2 regions of the Nostoc sp. DedQUE05 genome follow, and region 2 is predicted to be linked to the other one. Evidence: riboswitches for the same ligand, from Rfam matches in the RefSeq annotation. Region 2 holds a riboswitch; the other holds the start of a gene.
The links. A riboswitch is a leader RNA that binds a small molecule or an ion and turns the genes downstream of it on or off. The one in region 2 is predicted to bind cobalamin.
Positions count from the first base shown of each region.

Region 1: another riboswitch for cobalamin. It lies ahead of RMZ42_RS29560 (DUF1636 domain-containing protein); the one in region 2 lies ahead of cobG (precorrin-3B synthase).

Region 1 covers NZ_JAVRCB010000053.1:34,148-43,525, reverse strand. The annotation lists gene RMZ42_RS29585 (ATP-binding protein) at 1-3,935, opposite strand, end outside; tRNA gene RMZ42_RS29580 (tRNA-His) at 4,393-4,465, opposite strand; gene RMZ42_RS29575 (DUF4359 domain-containing protein) at 4,590-4,973, shown strand; gene RMZ42_RS29570 (sirohydrochlorin chelatase) at 5,113-5,859, shown strand; gene cobA (uroporphyrinogen-III C-methyltransferase) at 5,856-6,635, shown strand; cobalamin riboswitch at 6,685-6,847, shown strand; gene RMZ42_RS29560 (DUF1636 domain-containing protein) at 6,869-7,288, shown strand; gene RMZ42_RS29555 (cobalt-precorrin-6A reductase) at 7,292-8,029, shown strand; gene RMZ42_RS29550 (PEP-CTERM sorting domain-containing protein) at 8,107-8,712, shown strand; gene RMZ42_RS29545 (inositol monophosphatase family protein) at 9,121-9,378, shown strand, end outside.
Region 2 covers NZ_JAVRCB010000012.1:50,184-59,561, forward strand. The annotation lists gene RMZ42_RS10930 (VOC family protein) at 1-177, opposite strand, end outside; gene RMZ42_RS10935 (GNAT family acetyltransferase) at 281-694, opposite strand; gene RMZ42_RS10940 (dienelactone hydrolase family protein) at 845-1,600, shown strand; gene RMZ42_RS10945 (sulfonate ABC transporter substrate-binding protein) at 1,711-2,757, shown strand; gene ssuD (FMNH2-dependent alkanesulfonate monooxygenase) at 2,775-3,911, shown strand; gene RMZ42_RS10955 (LLM class flavin-dependent oxidoreductase) at 4,101-5,468, shown strand; cobalamin riboswitch at 5,646-5,777, shown strand; gene cobG (precorrin-3B synthase) at 5,751-7,487, shown strand; gene RMZ42_RS10965 (precorrin-8X methylmutase) at 7,618-8,244, shown strand; gene RMZ42_RS10970 (precorrin-2 C(20)-methyltransferase) at 8,247-8,951, shown strand; gene RMZ42_RS10975 (metalloregulator ArsR/SmtB family transcription factor) at 9,033-9,359, shown strand.

The DNA.
Region 1 (9,378 bases), on a different contig from region 2:
CCCCCATTATGTGTAAACTTAACGGCATTCGACAGCAGATTCCACACGACTTGTTGCAATCGCCCTGCATCCCCGACTACCACGCCCAGAACGGGCGAGACGATGGTCTGAATTTGGATTGACTTGGCTTCAGCGGCTAACCGAACTGTTTCCAGCGCGGCCCAAATCACTGTATTGAGGTCAATGGGTGAGGTTGATAAGCTCATTTTGCCGCGCAAAATCCGGGAAATGTCCAGCAAGTCATCAATGAGTTGCACTTGAAGCTGGGCGTTGCGCTCAATCGTGGCGATCGCAGCATTCGTTTTTTGGGCATCTAGCTTTCCTTGCTGCAACAGTTTTGACCATCCCAGAATTGGATTCATCGGCGTTCTCAGTTCATGGGAAAGAACTGCCAAGAACTCATCTTTAATGCGATTACTTCGATCTAACGCTTCGGCTCGTGCCTGTAGCTCTGCAATTAGACGCGATCGCTCTAAGGCAACAGCTAGTTGATTGGCTACTGTTTGCATGAGGTCGAGTTCGTCGGGCGTAAAGCGATCGCGTTGACGAGTTCCCAGGCCCAGAGTGCCTAAGACGCGCTCGCCCACGATTAACGGATGACTAGCATAAGCTCTGATACCGCTTGAATGATGAACTGGAATAGGAAGTCGATCGGTGGTTGAGAGGGCATTTTCAATGATAGCTGGCTGGCGATGTTGCACCGCATAACCACATACACCCTGCCCTAACTCCAAAAATTTAGCGGATAAAGCAATGTCTTCTGAGATACCGCCATAGGTATTAAGTTCAAGGCGTTGCTGGTCTTCTTGAAACAAGTAATTAAAATAAACTTCCAGTCCCAAATAAGTCGAAATTTTTTCAAATAAACTGGCTAAAAATACCTTGGGATCTTCGTTGAGCAACAGATCGTTGGCAACTTCTGAAAGCAGCTTCAGCCGTTCGTTGCTTGCTTTCAAAGTTGCTTCAATTTGCTTGCGATCGGTAATATCGTTAAACAATATCGCTACTTTTCGGCTCTGTGGCTGCCCAATGGGAAACGCATATACGTCAAACCAACGGTGCAGCGCTTCGGCGCGATTCTCAAAGCGATGGGGTTGCCCTGTTAGGACAATTTTACCGTAAATTTCAAACCAATGCTCTTCATGATTTGGAGTTAACTCGCGCATCCTTTTGCCTTGTGCGTCGTTGAGTCCCGTTTGTTTCTCGAACGCCGGATTTATTTCCAAAAAGCGATAATCGATGGGCTTACTGTTTGGATCAAATAGCACTTCAATTACACAAAAGCCTTCGTCAATGGATTCAAACAAAGTTCGATAGCGTTCCTCAGATTGGCGCAAAGCGGATTCGGCTTGTTTGCGTTCGGTGATGTCTGCTAATGCTCCAGGAAAAGCAATCGGTCTGCCATCAGCAGCATATTCAACTCGACCGCGTGCGGCAAGCCAGCGCTCCTCGCCTCTTGCCGTATAAACGCGGTACTCACTAAAATATTCTTCCCCGGTTACAATCGCCTGGTTAATTGCAGCGACCGTTTGTGGGCGGTCTTCTTCGTGCATTGCTTGGACAAACAGTTCAATCGGCAAACCTGTTGTTGCTTCCACAGGGTCAACGCCAAACAAGTGAGCAAAGGCTGCATTCACGATTACTAGATTCTCAGAAATCTTCCACCGCCATGTGTAAATGGCTCCTGCTGCTAAAGCGGACTCCAATTGCACGTGGGTTTCCCGTAAGTCAGCTTCGGCTTGTTTGCGATCGCTAATATCGATGGAAATCCCGATCATGCGTTCCGGATTTCCCGCCTCGTCGTCAATTATATGCCCCCGAACCAGCGCCCAGTGCGTGCTGCCATCATCCCAAACAGTGCGATACTCCACCTCATAATTGCTGCTGTTGGTAATCGAATCTAGAATTGCCGCCTGCACCCAAGTCCGATCTTCTGGATGAATCCGCTCCATTAGAACTTTGTGCGAGAAATCAGCATTAATCGGCAGACCATAGTTGACTTTGCACTGGTCAGAAGTAGACAGAACATTGGTCTTAATATCAAGTTGCCAAGAGCCGAGTTTGCTCGTCTCCAGAGCAAGTTTAAGCTGCTGTTCGCTGGCTTGCAGTGTCTGAGCCGCTTGTTTGCGGATATCGATCAGTTTTAAAGTTGACTCAACACGAGCCAGTAGTTCGCGAGCCGAAAACGGTTTGATTAAATAATCATCGGCTCCCGCTGCCAGCCCTTCTACACGAGCCTCTTCACCCGCCCGCGCTGACAGCAAAATCACGGGCAATTCTCTGGTTTGGGGGTCAGCCCGCAGTTGATGTAGCAACTCATACCCACCCAGCCCCGGCATCATCACATCACTGAGAATCAAATCCGGGTGCTGTACCTGGATTGCAGCCAAAGCCGCCATTCCATCAGCGACTGCCTCAACCTCATACCGTTGACTCAATAATCGCCGCATATAATCGCGCATATCGGCGTTGTCATCTGCCAGAAGGATACGGGCAGAAGCAGTAGAGGGGAAAAACACTCTATTAAAACTACCTTCTTTCTCTGTATCTCCTCTGCCCCCCTGCCCCCCTGCCCCCCTGCTCCTCTGCCCCCCTGCTTCTTCCAAAAGCCAGCGCGAAGCTTCTTCAAGGTATGGCGTGGCGCTGAGTGTGTTTGATGCCACAGTCCCAGGGGCATTTAACCGTTCTTGTGGTAAATGCGCGCACCCAGTTGGAATCGAAACTGTAAATCGGCTACCCTGTCCTAAGACGCTGGTAACGCTGATAGAACCGCCATGCAACTTCACCAGTTCTTGCACGAGCGATAAGCCAATTCCAGAGCCTTCAAAACTTCGTCCCTGTAACCCTTTGACTTGATAAAACCGTTCAAACAGATGCGAAATTTCAGTTTCTGGAATGCCACTTCCAGTATCTTCAACGATTAAATTAACAGTATTGCGATCGCGCTGCAATCGAACGGTAATGGTTCCCGTCAACGTAAACTTAAAGGCATTCGATAATAAATTAAATACAATTTTCTCCCACATTTGGCGATCGATATAGATTGCCTCTGGCAAGGTCGGACAGTCGATCGCGAACTCCAGACCAGCCTGTTTCATGAGCGAGCAAAACATACTAGCTAGCTCTGTTGTGAATGCGGCTAAGTCAATTGGTTGATATGATGCTTGCATTCGCCCCGCTTCCAGCCGCGAAAAATCAAGCAGCGTGTTGACTAATTTCAGCAACCGGAGTCCGCTTCGCTGCACGAGTTCAAGGCGATCGCGCTGTTGGGGCACTAATGGGGTTTGAGTGTCGAATAACAAGTCTTCGAGGGGACTCAACATCAGTGTTAAAGGCGTGCGAAACTCGTGGGAGATATTGCTGAAAAAAACGGTTTTGGCGCGATCGAGTTCTGACAATGCCTCATTCGCCGCTTGCAGTTGTTCGTTGACCTCTCGTAACTCCTGCACTCTAGTATAAATTTCCATCTCCATTTGGTCGGTGCGAGTCTGGAGTGATTTATTCAACTGACGCTGTTCGTTTCGCTGCTGCTGCACCCGCATAAATTCGGTGACATCTTCGGCTCGATGAATAATGTGCGTCATTTCACCATTTTCATCAAAAACTGGCGAGTTGGTTGGTATCCAGTACCGCTCCTCAAAGCCACCGCCTTCTGATTCCGGGCGGCGAATGTCATACTTCTGCACTGCCATTGTCTGAGGCTGGCGATACTTGAGTACGTTTTCTAACGAGGCACGTAAATTCCGAACTCCAGTAGCATTTGGATCGTCGGGATTATCCGGAAAAACCTCGAATAAATGGCGACCAACGACCTCTTCTCGTTTGGTCTTGGTCGCCCGAAAGTAAGCATCACTTCCGGCGACAATCACTAAGTCGAGTGAGTAGACGATATACAATCCTGGTATTGATTCAAACAATGTTTGAAAATTCAGCATCCCTTCTTTTGAGCAGTATTAACTTCTTGGCTTAAAAAGCTATTAAAACAAACAGCAGTCCAATTAAAGGGTGCTGCAAAGCCTAAATTTATAGCTTCAACAGTCCAGAGCTTGGGTTTAAGAGGACAGAGGTTTGCAGAAGCAGAATTACGATGAAATCGAGGCACTCACTATATAGTAAAAGAATAAAATAATTAAAAGTGATATTACTTGCCTCGATCGCATCAGCCCAAAAGGATATAAGGCATTGCATACCTAATTTTAATTTAGCAAGTAATTTTGCTTATATACATAAACTTATTTAATAAGATAATCTAATGAATTATTATAGACTTGCAATCCTTGCAAGTCTATAAACTTATGAGATGACAATTGTTGGTAAAGTGATGCTTATGATTGTTCGCACCATACAACACACCTTTAATAGGAGTATAGCTATAAATATGAAATTATGTAGGGCGAACGATGGGACTCGAACCCACGAATGGTGGTACCACAAACCACTGCCTTAACCACTTGGCTACGCTCGCCATTCAACAATTTGAATTATAGCAACAATTTGGCAAGCGATCAAGAGTTTTTCTTCAAGGAACGGACTTAGTTGATTTAGAGTCTCCAGAATCTAACAATTACAATGAATTTTACTTGGCAAATATGAAACCATTGACCATCATCGCGTATACTGGAGCAGCAGTAGGACTTGCCGCCTTGGGTGTGACAATGGCGAAAACCAATCCCAGTCAAGTTGAATATGAAGAATATGCAGTTCAACGGCTGACAAAATACTTAAAAACCGATGTATGTAATAAAACTACGAATATTCTTGAAAATTTAATCCGTTTTAATTGCGATAAGTTAGTTGACTCGGCTAACCCACAAATCCAAGAAATTATTGCCAAGACCACAGAAAGGCAAGATTTCGTGATTTTTAGCATTTACCGTACAGATTTAAAAATAAACTCTTGGATACCTTCGTACAAATTTGAAACGGTAGGAGCTTTCGATCAATTTTATACTTACACTGCCGAAGAACAATAAGAGAAGGAGTAGGGGAGAATATAAAAGTGGTTAAGAATACTTCTATTTAATAATTAATAATAGTTTCAATAATTACCAGAGTACTTATTATCCCCGGCTTAATCTTAAATAAAAATAGTAACTAAGAATTCAATTACCGATGTCATCTGCCTATCTACTACTATCTCACGGAAGCCGCGACCCGCGCCCAGAAATTGCTATGCAACAACTAGCTAGGCTGGTGTGTCACAAATTGTCAAAAAACCATAACTCAGTAAATAGCGAACATTTAGTTGGCATCGCTGCTTTAGAAATGAATCCTCAGCCTTTACACGAGCAGATTCAAGAATTTGCTAAAAGCGCTTTTGGCGATTGCCCACTGTCTCAAAATGAAAATCGTCTCAAAATTGTACCGCTATTTCTACTGCCGGGAGTCCATGTGATGACAGATATTCCTGCCGAAGTAGCACTCGCCCAACAGGCTGCTGGTCAAGATATCATCATTGAATTGCAACCATATTTAGGCTCTCACCCTAATTTAGAGAAATTGCTGGCAAAACAAATAGCTGCTATGAAAGCAGAAGCATGGATTCTCTTAGCTCATGGTAGCCGTCGCCCAGGTTCTAAAGAAACTGTGGAAGCAATAGCGGCGAGTTTGCCAGCCGTGGCTGCTTATTGGGCTGGGCCTCCTAGTTTAGAATCACGGGTGAAAGAATTGGTGGATGCTGGTTATCGGGAAATTGCAATTTTGCCATACTTTTTATTCGCTGGTGGAATAACCGATGCGATCGCCACCTCAATAGAGGAACTAAAATTACAATTTTCTGCGGTGAATTTCCAATTGGCAGAGCCACTGGGAGCAAGTGCAGAATTAGCCGAGCTAATTTGGGATTTAATAGATAGATGAACCGCACAATGACACAAAGAAACAAGTATTTAGGAAAGGTTTATTTAGTCGGTGCAGGGCCAGGAGATCCAGGACTAATTACCTTGAAGGCAAAAGGTTTGTTGGAATGTGCAGATGTAGTCATCTACGATGCCTTGGTGAGTCCGGCAATTTTGGCAATGATTAATCCCCAAGCCGAGCAAATTAATGCTGGTAAACGTGCTGGGAGACATTCGTTGTTGCAGTCAGAAACAACTCAATTGCTGATTGATAAAGCGCAGGATAGTGCAATTGTAGTGCGGCTCAAGGGTGGCGATCCCTTTATCTTTGGTCGCGGTGGCGAAGAGATGGAAGAATTAGTCAAAGCTGGAATATCAACGGAAGTTGTGCCAGGTATCACTTCGGGAATTGCAGCAGCAGCTTATGCAGGTATTCCTTTGACGCATCGGCTATATAGTTCATCGGTGACATTTGTAACTGGTCATGAAGCAGCGGGTAAGTATAGACCGCAAGTAAATTGGAGTGCGATCGCTCACGGTTCCGAAACCATTGTAATTTATATGGGAATTCACAATCTGCCTTATATTGTGGAAGAATTAATTACGGCTGGGTTGAATTTAGAAACACCGATTGCTTTGGTGCGCTGGGGTACGCGCCCAGAACAAGAAGAATTAATTGGGACATTAGAAACAATAGTCACACAGGTAGAGCAAACTGGATTTGGTGCGCCTGCGATCGCAGTTATTGGACAAGTAGTAAAGATGCACAGTATTTTATCTGGCTGTCGTCCAGTTTGATAGTTGGCGCAAAGCTTATTGTTTCGTATTCTCCGATAACTTTAGTGTACGATCGATAAGGTTGTTCGGTTCTGGTGGGAGTCAGCTACCAGAGGTAACGGGGAAAGTTCGGTGCAAATCCGGCACTGTCCCGCAACTGTGAACCAATTTGAGATTAAAGAAAATCTCAAGTTGAGTGAGTCAGGATGCCCGCCGAAATCGATTTATTAGTTTCACATATCTGCGAGGTACAGATGACTACTACTGTAAATATTTCCCCAACTAATCCTTTGGATGTTGCTGAACATAATTTATTTGTTTGCAAAACCTGTGCCAGTGTTTGGCAAAATGGAAAACGCTTAGGTGAAAGTGGTGGAGAAAAACTTTTACACCAACTTCAGCAGCTGGCACAAGATTGGGAGTTACGAGATCGATTCCCAATTCAAGAAGTTGAATGTATGAGTGCTTGTAATCGTTCTTGTGTAGTCGCCTTTAGTGCCAAAGGCAAATTAACATATTTATTTGGTGATTTAGCTGTTGATGGTAGTGCCTCTGCGGTACTGGAATGTGCTAGCCAATACTATGCTAAAGCAGATGGTTTACTGCCTTGGTCAGAGCGTCCAGAAGCAATGAAAAAGGGGATTTTAGCAAAGATTCCACCGTTATCTATCTAAATGATGCGCGTTTTGATTTTGGGTGGGACGAGTGATGCAGCAGAACTAGCTGCCAAAGTTACGGCTATCCAAGGATTAGAAGTAATCACCTCTCTAGCTGGACGCACCCGTGAACCGTCAGTACCGTTGGGCGATTTACGGGTTGGAGGCTTCGGAGGTGTGGCTGGATTGGCTAGCTATCTGCGAGTCATGCAAATCGACTTATTAATTGATGCAACCCATCCTTTTGCGACTCAAATTTCTTTCAATGCGGCAGATGCGGCAACAGAAGTTGGAGTACCCCGTCTGATGTTAATCCGTCCGCCTTGGGAAAAAGAAAGTGGCGATCGCTGGATTGAAGTTGATAGTGTTGCAGCCGCAGCAACAACCCTGCAAAATCAGGCACAGCGAGTATTTTTGACAGTTGGTAGGCAAGAACTGGCCGCTTTTGCTCATTTGGAGAAAATTTGGTTTTTGATGCGGATGATTGACCCTCCTGGCGAAGATGCTTTAGTACCGCCGGGGATGGTATTGTGCGATCGCGGCCCTTTTACCCTCAATAATGAGAGACAAATTCTAATTGAGAATAACATTGATACCATCGTCAGTAAAAATAGCGGTGGCGATGCCACAAAGCCCAAGATTATTGCCGCGCGAGAACTAGGGGTGAAGGTTGTAATGGTAAATCGTCCAGCGATACCGCCAGGGGAGCAGGTTAGTAATGTTGATGCTGCTTTGGTATGGTTATTAGATCGCTGCTAAGTAAATAGCCAAGATTGATAATACGATCTTTCCTAATTTCCGTATAATACACGGGAACGATCGCAGTAACGACTTCCATGAAAAATCTAGCTCTATCTGCCATAGCCCTCGCCACCACATCTGGATTAGTTTTCGGGACAATGCCAGCAGCTTCTGCTTTAAGTTGGAATTGGAATTATTCTGGTACTGGCATTGTGGCAAATGGTACTTTCACTACTAATGACACCCCTAACGATTTGGGTTCTTACTTGATTACTGGAATTACTGGTACGCGAAATGGTGAAACAATTACTGGTTTGCAACCCGCCGGGACTCCAATACCAGGAAACGAACCTTTTAATGTTGATAATTTAATTAGTCTTAATACTCAGCAGTTAACAGGTGATGGTTTTGGGTATTCCACTTCGGGAGGAAACTATTCTAGTCCATTCTTCGCGAGTTTTTTGCCGACACCAGGTTATTTAGAGGTATTTTCTGCGCCGCCACTCATACCAGGTTTTGAAAATTTAGGATTAGAAGATAGTGAGTTACCTATTAGTTTTTCTGCAACCATAGTCACTGTTTCTGAACCTACTTCTATCCTTAGCCTGCTCATTCTAGGTACTCTTGTTGGCGCACTTTCATTACTCAAAGGCCACAATCTATCCAAAATTACTCAGAAGAAGCTCGAAAAAGTTTCCTAAAACCATTAATAACAATTCAAAATTGTACCTTTACAGGGATCTTGCTACGCGTTTAGATGGCGGGCAAGATGCCCACCCCACAATATTGGATAATTTTTTCTTGGAGTTCCCTTAACAATACAAGCCGACGCATTAACAATACAAGCCGATGTATTAACAATGCAAGGTATAGTCAAATTTAATTCGCGATGAATTAATGAAATGCTCTACTAAGTGTTGACGTTCGGTCTTAAACCCTTTATTTTGCAATAAAACTTGCGATCGCTCTATAGGCTCTTGGAGACATACAGATTAAAGTAATATAGCAACGGTGGTATCATTGCATCCAAATGATACCGTAATTTTGTCTAGATATAGAATTCTATCGCCCTGTTGACGATAGATTATTTCTAAAAGGAGTTTGCTGCAATGTCCACAACACCAACTACTCGATTAATTTTAGAGACTTTACTTCCCCATCTCAAGGTAGCAGCAGCCTATGCCCATTTTCTACAACCAAAAATTGCTGCACTTCCCGCTAAAGAAGAAGCAAATAACTTTTTTAGTGCTGCACTTACTGATGCAGATGTGGCTATTCAAAATCTAGTAGAAGTAGTATTACTAGGAACTTTTCCAGATATTCGCTTTTATGGTGAAGAATATGAAAGTTCTAATAATACCAAATAT
Region 2 (9,378 bases):
ACTACTTACGTGCAGTTCAATGTCTCCCAACTTGTACCACGCTCCTGAATCATTTTTCATGACATCAGGTCTGACAATTTCAGTCAGTCCCAAAACTTTGCTGTAGAAAGATAGCATTGCTTCCTCCACTTCAAGAGGATAGGTTACTTGAATATGATGAACTGCATTAAGCTTCATAAATTTTTCTCCTAATTTGGGTTAAAGTTGGTAGCGCTACAATCACCTTTTGCTGTAATACTGGCGTATTTTTAAAGTTTTTTTGTTCAAACTCACCAAACATCTATATAACAAGCTTTCCCATACTGATGCGTTCTTCAATGAGATAGCCAAGTTTTCTATAAAACTCAACTACTTCTGCGTTGGAGACACGAACTTGGAGATTGATTTTGAGGCATCCCATCGCTATCAATACTCTCTCTGCGTGCTGCACTAGCTTGCTACCAATACCCTGTCGTTGATACTGAGGACTGACCGCAACTGTGTATAGCCAACCGCGATGCCCGTCATATCCTGCCATGATAGTCCCTACAATCACAGAGTTAATCTCAGTAACGAAAAACAACTCAGGTTGTACAGCAAGCTTCTGACTGATTACCAATTTTGGGCTGCTGTGCGACGGATTATTAGGAAACACCTCATGCCACAAAGCACTGACTAATTCAGCATCAGATTCTTGGTATGGTCTTATATTCATCTACATCTCTAAATCAAAGCACTTGCCTTTGCACATTCTTTGTGAAATACTACTCTTAAACTACGATAAATCGATATATTTTAAGTAGTATTATACAAAAATTACCATAAAACATCGCGTCCTGAAAGCAATTACAGGCTAATCCCTAAGATGACAAACACAGAAATTCGCACTGCTCAAGTTAAAGTCCCTAACGGAGATTTGCAAATTGATGCTTACTTAGCTGAACCAGCACAAAAGGGAACCTTCCCAGCCGTTATTGTGATTCAGGAAATTTTTGGGGTTAATATTCACATTCGGGAAGTTGCTGAGAAATTTGCCAAAGAGGGGTATGTGGCGATCGCACCGACTTTATTTCAACGCACCGCTCCCGGTTTTGAGGGTGGATATACTCCTGAAGATGTCCAGCAAGGGAGGGGTTATAAGGAGCAGACAACAGCAGAGGAAATATTGAGTGATATTAAAGCTGCGATCGCTTACTTAAGAACTCTACCAAATGTACAAGGAGATGCGATCGGCTCTATTGGTTTCTGTTTTGGTGGTCACGTCGTTTATCTAGCTGCCACCTTACCAGATATTAAAGTTACAGCTTCCTTCTATGGTGGCGGTATTCCCAACTCAACTCCCGGCGGTGGAGAACCAACCATCACCCGCACTCCAGAGATTAAAGGCCCCATTTACGCCTTCTTTGGTCTTGACGATCAGGGAATTCCCTTAGAACATACAGAACAGATTGAGGCTGAATTGAAGAAAAATCAGATTACTCATGCTATCTTCCGTTATCCCGGTGCAGGGCATGGCTTCTTTTGCAATCATCGGGCCAGCTACAATGCCGAAGCTGCTGCTGATGCTTGGAAAAATGTTCAAGAACTATTCCAAAAGAACCTTCAGCTTCAAAAAGTCTAAATTTTTAGGTTAGGAGCAATACAACACTAGAGGCGCACATCTGTGTGCCTCTACAACTGAACATAGGCAAAATAAGTCAAAAGCAAATTAAAAAACAAAGTATCACGTCCATGATTTCCGCCTTCAAACAACCACAAGTTAAGATTTTCCAAGGTTTTTCACTATTCCTTTTACCTGGATTATTAGCAATCTCAACAACCTTAATCAGTTGCTCAGTCCAAACCCCAAATTCAGCAAATCAAACCATTGGCTTGAAAACCAAAGTTGTCCGAATGGGGTATCAAAGTTCTGGGGATATTTTCAGACTTAAAGGATTGATCGAAAAACGTCTCAAGCCTTTAGGTATTTCCGTGGAATGGGCGCAATTTGCCGCCGGCCCACAACTGATGGAAGCGATGAATGTGGGCAGGGTTGATATTGGCTCTGTAGGCGAGACTCCCCCGATATTTGCCCAAGCGGCTGGCACATCTTTAGTTTATATTGCTAGTAATAAACCCAGTACCGGGAAAGGAAGCGGAATTATCGTTCAAAAGAATTCACCGATTCGGACTTTAGCCGATCTCAAAGGGAAAAAAGTAGTTTTTCAAAAGGGTTCTGCTTCCCATTACTTATTAATAAAAGCTTTGGAAGAGGCTGGTTTAAAATATAGTGATATTCAAGCTCTTAGCCTCCCTCCTTCAGAAGCCCGTGATGCTTTTATTCAAGGAAAAATTGATGCCTGGGTAACTTGGGACCCTTATTTAGCCGTGGCCCAAAAAAAGGCCAATGCTCGTGTTTTGAGAGATGCTAGTGGCATTTCTACTCAGGGCGGATATTACATGGCAGCGCGAAAATTTGCCACAGAAAACCCGAAATTAGTGCGATTAGTTCTTGAGGAGATAGATAACACAGGTCAATGGGCTGAAAAAAACCGAGCAGAAGTTGTAAAACTGACTATTCCTCACCTCAAAATTGATGAAGATATTTTAACAACAATGGTTGGAAGGCGAACTTACGGTATAAGACCAATTACGCCTGAAATTATGGACAAACAACAGAAGATTGCAGATTTGTTTGCCAAAGAAAAAGTGATACCTAAGCCAATTAATATTAAAGAAGCGATGCTGACTAGCGAACAATATGCAGCCATCACACCGGAAACCATTAGTCAGAAATAGCGCCAGGAGATAAGAAAATGGAAGTTTTTTGGTATTTGCCGACCCAGGGAGACGAGCGTTATTTAGGTACTACAATCGGCAGGCGACCAGCCACTTATCCCTATATGCAGCAAATCGCCCAAGCTGTTGATAAATTGGGCTATGGCGGGATGTTGATTGGTACCGGACAAAAACAAGATACTTGGATTGTCGCTACTTCATTAATTTCAGTTACGGAACGCTTGCGGTTTCTTGTAGCATTTCGTCCGGCAATTATGTCGCCTTCTTTAGCAGTTAGAATGGCTGCGACTTTTGACCAGATTTCTAATGGTCGAATTATTCTGAATGTTGTCACTGGCGGCGACACAAAAGAACTTGCAAAAGATGGGATTTTCTTAGATCACGATCAGCGTTATGAACTTACAGATGAGTTTTTGACAATTTGGCGATCGCTCATGCAAGGTGAAGAACTAACCTATAGTGGTCGCCATTTGCAAGTTCAAGGCGCAAAACTCCAATTTCCTCCCGTACAAAAGCCTTATCCCACCTTATATTTTGGCGGTTCTTCAGATGCGGCGCTCCAAGTTGCTGCCAAACACATTGATGTGTATTTAACTTGGGGTGAACCACCAGATCGAGTTGCCGAAAAGATTGCAAAAGTACGCCGATTAGCAGCAGAACAAGGTAGAACAGTCCGCTTTGGGATTCGGATGCACGTTATAGTGCGTGAAACTACGCAAAAAGCTTGGGATGCAGCTAATGAACTGATTCAGTATGTCGATGATGAAACCATAGCAACTGCACATCAGCGGTTTGCTCAGTCTGAATCAGAAGGACAACGCCGCATGGCTCAACTGCATAAAGGTAATCGCCAAAACCTAGAAATTAGCCCCAACTTATGGGCAGGTGTTGGCTTAGTGCGTGGAGGTGCTGGGACTGCCTTGGTAGGAGATCCAGACACAGTTGCAGCGCGAATGCTAGAATATGCCGATTTAGGAATTGATACCTTTGTTTTCTCAGGGTATCCCCATCTCGAAGAAGCTTATCGAGTTGCAGAATTATTATTTCCCAGGTTGCCGTTACAAACTCCAGCGATCGCATTACCGCAGCAGGTTGCAAGTACATTCAGTGAATTTGTTACCAAAACAGATTTACTCAAACCCCAGCCAGTGTAAGCAATTCAAAATCCAAAAACTAACGTGATTTAACTCATAACACCCTAGTACAACATTGCATAAATTCGGCAAAACTCTGCGTTCCTCTGCGCTACGCCAGTTGCTACAACGCGGGGAACCCGCGCAACGCACTGGCTTAACTTTGCGTGCCTCTGCATTTAAAAACACAACGATTTTACAAAAAAAAGCATGAGTACGAAAAAACCTCAACTTAGATTAGGTGCATTCTTGCCCAGCACTGGTCATCACGTAGCGTCATGGCGACACCCCGAAGCCCAAGCTAATGCTGGTTTGAACTTTCAGCATTATAAAAAGCTGGCACAGACGGCAGAACGCGGCAAATTTGACATGATCTTCTTTGCAGATGGTGTGGCTGTGCGCGACCGCAATCAAAGCGCCGACCTTTTGAGCCGGAATGGTAAACTCGTCCACTTTGAACCTCTTACCCTGTTGTCGGCTTTGTCTGTGGTCACGGAAAACATCGGTTTGACGGCCACAGTATCAACCACCTACAACGAGCCTTATCATCTCGCCCGCAAATTTGCATCATTAGATTATCTTAGCGGTGGCCGTGCCGGTTGGAATCTCGTAACTTCTGCTACCGAAGCTGAAGCGTTGAATTTCAATCGGGAAAAGCACATGGAGCATACCCTACGTTATCAACGTGCCAAAGAGTTTGTGGATGTAGTCACGAAACTCTGGGATAGTTGGGAGGACGACGCCTTCTTACATGATAAGGAATCGGGTATTTACTTCGATCCAAATAAACTGCACGTTCCCAACCACAAAGGCGAGCATTTTTCAGTACGCGGCCCGCTGAATGTGGCGCGTCCCATCCAAGGTTATCCGGTGATCATTCAAGCTGGGTCTTCCGAGGATGGTAAGGATCTGGCTGCACAAACGGCGGAGGTAATTTTTACTGCCCAGCAGACCTTGGCAGAAGCTCAGGCATTCTATACAGATGTGAAAGGGAGACTGGCTCAATACGGGCGCTCACCTGACCATCTTAAGATTATGCCAGGTGTATTCCCAGTTATCGGCAAAACCGAGCAAGAAGCTAAAGACAGATTCGATCAGATTCAGGAGTTGATTGATCCGGTAGTCGGCTTAAATTTGCTTGGCTCAATGATCGGTGGATTTGACCTATCCGGCTATCCATTGGACGGGCCGTTGCCGGAGCTACCAGAGACTAACGGGGGTAAAAGCCGTCAGCAACTTCTGATTGACCTAGCTAACAGAGAGAATTTAACGATTCGACAGCTGTATTTGTCGATAGCTGGAGCGCGTGGGCATCGTCAGATTTTAGGCACACCAGAACAAATTGCCGATCAGCTAGAAGATTGGTTTGTCAATGGTGGGGCAGATGGCTTTAATATTATGCCGCCCTGGTTGCCGGGAGGATTGGATGAGTTTGTAGACTTGGTAATTCCTGAATTGCAACGTCGCGGTCTGTTCCGTACAGAGTATGAAGCAGGAACCCTGCGCGAAAATCTTGGTTTACCTCGTCCGGTAAATCAGTTTAGCAAAGTTGCTACTCGTGAAGCGGCGATCGCCTAACTTTTTCTAAAGCAAGTTTTGCAGCAAAAAGGCTCAAGCATTCCTGCCTGAGCCATAACTAAATTCAATTTATAGATTAGCTTCAAGAACTATATCTTTCGATCGGTAGTGGATCAGCTCAGTTAAAATTTATCACCATAGTAATGTAAGATAATTATCTGGATGATGTCTGGTTGATATCTATAACCTCAACAAAGTCTAAATTACTAAAGCTGAGAGTTGGGAAACTCCGGTGAAATTCCGGGACTGTGCCGCAGCTGTGATGGGATGACCCAAGTCAGAATGCCAACTCTCAGGATGTCCTCAAGACACACTCACCGTCTACTCCCTGCGTTGCACGGGGAAGGAGTTCTAAGTTTGGTTTCTAGATTTGCCACTTGTCCTGGCTTGTTTTATGCTACTCCTGCCGCAGATGGTATATTATCTCGCGTTAGAATACCAGGTGGAATTATTAGTAGTCAGCAGTGCCGTGCGATCGCAGATATAGCAGAACAGCACGGTGGCGGCTATCTAGATGTGACTAATCGAGCTAACCTACAAGTTCGTGAAATCCGCACCGGGATAAATGCTGAGGTTCTGAAATATCTACAAAATATGGGATTGGGTTCTGACAATACTGTTGTAGACCAAATCCGCAATATTATGACCAGTCCAACTGCTGGTATCGATCCCCAAGAATTAATCGACACTCGCCCTTTTGTCCAAGGTTGGGATGATTATATTGCTGCACATCCGGCGCTTTCGGGACTGTCGGCCAAATTTAGCGTTTGCTTTGATGGTGGTGGGATAATTCAAGTGTGCGATCGCTTGAATGATATCGCCTTTGCAGCTGTCTTACTTAACGATCAGGTTTATTTTCGTCTCTATCTCAGTGTTGGCGAGAACGGTCAACCCCCCAGCGATACGGGAATTTTGTTATCACCAGAAGACTGTTTGCCCGTCTTAGCAGCTTTAGCGGATGTCTATCTAGCTTATAGTCATCCTACGAGTAAGCGGCGGCTACGTTTGAGAGAGTTATTGAATACTTTGGGTTGTGAAAATTATCTCCAAGAAGTTGAGCAGCGTTTACCTTTTTCTTTTTTGTACAGTGAAATAAGAAAAGACCTACTCTCCGAGCAAGGCAAGCTACGGTGTACACACAAGTCTGAAACAGTTCACTCATCAGAGTTTAAGCGTAAGTTTTACCCCTCCCTAACCCTCCCCTTGGAAAGGGGAGGGAACTGTATTTCTAGTTTCCCCCCTTTCCAAGGGGGGATTAAGGGGGGTAATTCGATGTGTGTGTACACTGTAGAGGAAGGCAAAGGGGAAAAATATCAGCATATTGGCATCCATCCCCAACGTCAGCAAGGCTTATTTTACATTGGTGTTGTCTTGCCCCTTGGCCGATTGGAAAGTAGACAGATACGCGGTTTAGCAGATTTAGCAGCAAAATACGGTAGTGGAACTCTCAGGCTAACCCCTTGGCAAAATTTGCTCCTGACAGATATTCCTCAACGATGGGTTGCTGATGTCCAAAGTGAAATTGCTTTATTAGGATTAGATTGCTCTGCAACCAATATCAAGGGCGGATTAGTTGCCTGTTCAGGAAAAAAAGGTTGCGCCGCTTCTGCCACTGACACTAAAAGTCATGCGTTGGCATTGGCAGAGTATCTTAAAACTCGCGTTACTCTCGATTACCCAGTTAATATCCACTTCACTGGCTGCGAAAAATCTTGTGCCCAGCACAGCAAAAGTGATATCACTCTCCTCGGTGTCAGCATTGAAGCTGAAAATAGAACTGTGGAAGGCTATCACGTTTATGTTGGTGACAGCAATCAGAAATTCGGACGCGAACTATATCAATATGTAACTTTTGCCGAACTACCTGCATTAATAGAGCGGATGCTATATGTATATAAAATTCAACGCTTAAATTCTAATGAGTCCTTTGGAGAATTTGCTAATCGATATCCAATAGCACAATTACAGCAGTTATTTAATAAACACTTAGAAAATGGAACCACAGATAAATACAGATGATTGATTCCTTCCTTTCTCTGACTCTGTGTTCTCTGCGGTTAATTAAATTAGGTATTCTTCTATTAAAAAAGAAGTATCTATACTAACTAACAAATCAATCCAAAATTTAAAATCTAAAATCCCAAATTGAATGCCCGACTATATCCGAGATGCCAACGAAATTTACCGTAATTCCTTCGCAATCATTCGGTCAGAAGCGAACCTAGATGTGCTGCCACCAGATGTAGCAAAAGTTGCTGTGCGTCTAATTCATGCCTGTGGAATGACGGATATTGTCACAGACTTGGGATATTCACCAACAGCAGTGCAATCCGCAAGAGCAGCACTGGCCGCAGGAGCGCCAATACTGTGCGATTGCCGAATGGTTGCCGATGGCGTTACCAGACGGCGGTTGTCTGCAAACAATCAAGTTATCTGTACTCTTAACGAGCCAGAAGTGCCAGAACTTGCCCAGCGTATGGGTACTACCAGGTCGGCAGCAGCCCTAGAATTATGGCGATCGCACCTGGAAGGCTCAGTAATTGCAATTGGGAATGCGCCCACAGCCCTGTTCCGACTGTTAGAAATACTCGATGCAGGAGTGCCCAAACCTGCGATTATCTTGGGTTTTCCAGTGGGCTTTGTCGGTGCAGCCGAATCAAAAGCCGCACTGGCAGCAGATAGCAGAAATGTACCATTTTTAACCTTACACGGTCGGCGCGGTGGAAGTGCGATCGCGGCAGCAGCAGTTAACGCCCTGGCAACGGAGGAAGAATGAATATGCAACCTAAAGGTCGTCTTTATGGAATTGGTGTCGGCCCGGGCGATCCCGAACTATTGACCCTCAAAGCGCTGCGGTTATTACGTGCGGCTCCTGTAGTAGCTTATCAATCAGCCACAGATAAAGAAAGTATCGCTAGAGCGATCGTGGCGCAGTATCTTCCTGGCAATCAAATCGAGGTACTATTTCACCTCCCCCGCGCTTTGGAACCAGAAAAGGCAAAATCTATTTATGACCAGGAAATTGAACCAATTGCCGAGCATCTAGCAGCAGGTCGAGATGTCGTGGTACTGTGCGAGGGCGATCCATTTTTCTATGGTTCATTTATGTACCTGTTCACGCGGTTATGCGACCAATACGAAACAGAAGTTGTCCCCGGAGTTTCCTCGCTGATGACTTGTCCGGTAGCCTTGGGTGTACCTTTCACCTACTACAATGATATTCTCACAGTCTTACCCGCCCCGTTGCCAGCAGAAGAACTGACTACACATCTGCTAATGACTGATGCCGCCGCAATTATGAAACTAGGTCGTCACTTTACCAAAGTCCGAGATATCCTGCATAAATTAGGGCTAGCGTCACGAGCAAGATATATTGAGCGGGCATCAACATCACAGCAACGTATCATCCCCCTAGATGAAGTCGATCCAGCCGAGGTACCCTATTTCTCAATGATTGTGATTCCCACCAAGAATCGACTATAGACTGACCTTTTCTTTTTAGTTAAGGTATTCTTTAACTGATGATTAAGACTTGACCATAAAGAAATACTTCAATAAAAGTTGATGGCTTCTAATAGCACCTTCACTCCTGATACGATCGCTGCTGGCTTTCATGCCCTGTCTGACCCCCTACGGATTAAGGTATTAGAACTGCTGCGCTCTCAAGAACTATGCGTCTGTGACCTGTGTGAACACCTGGGAACTACTCAATCTAAACTGTCTTTTCACCTCAAAACCTTGAAAGAAGCGGGTTTAGTTCGCGCTCGTCAAGAAGGGCGCTGGATTTACTACAGCCTCAATCTACCGCAGTTTGCTGTCTTAGAGCAGTATTTAGCAGAATTCCGCCGCTTTAGCCCCATATTACCTATTCGTCCCCCCTGCGATCCTTAAATATTCATCAATTTTTTTT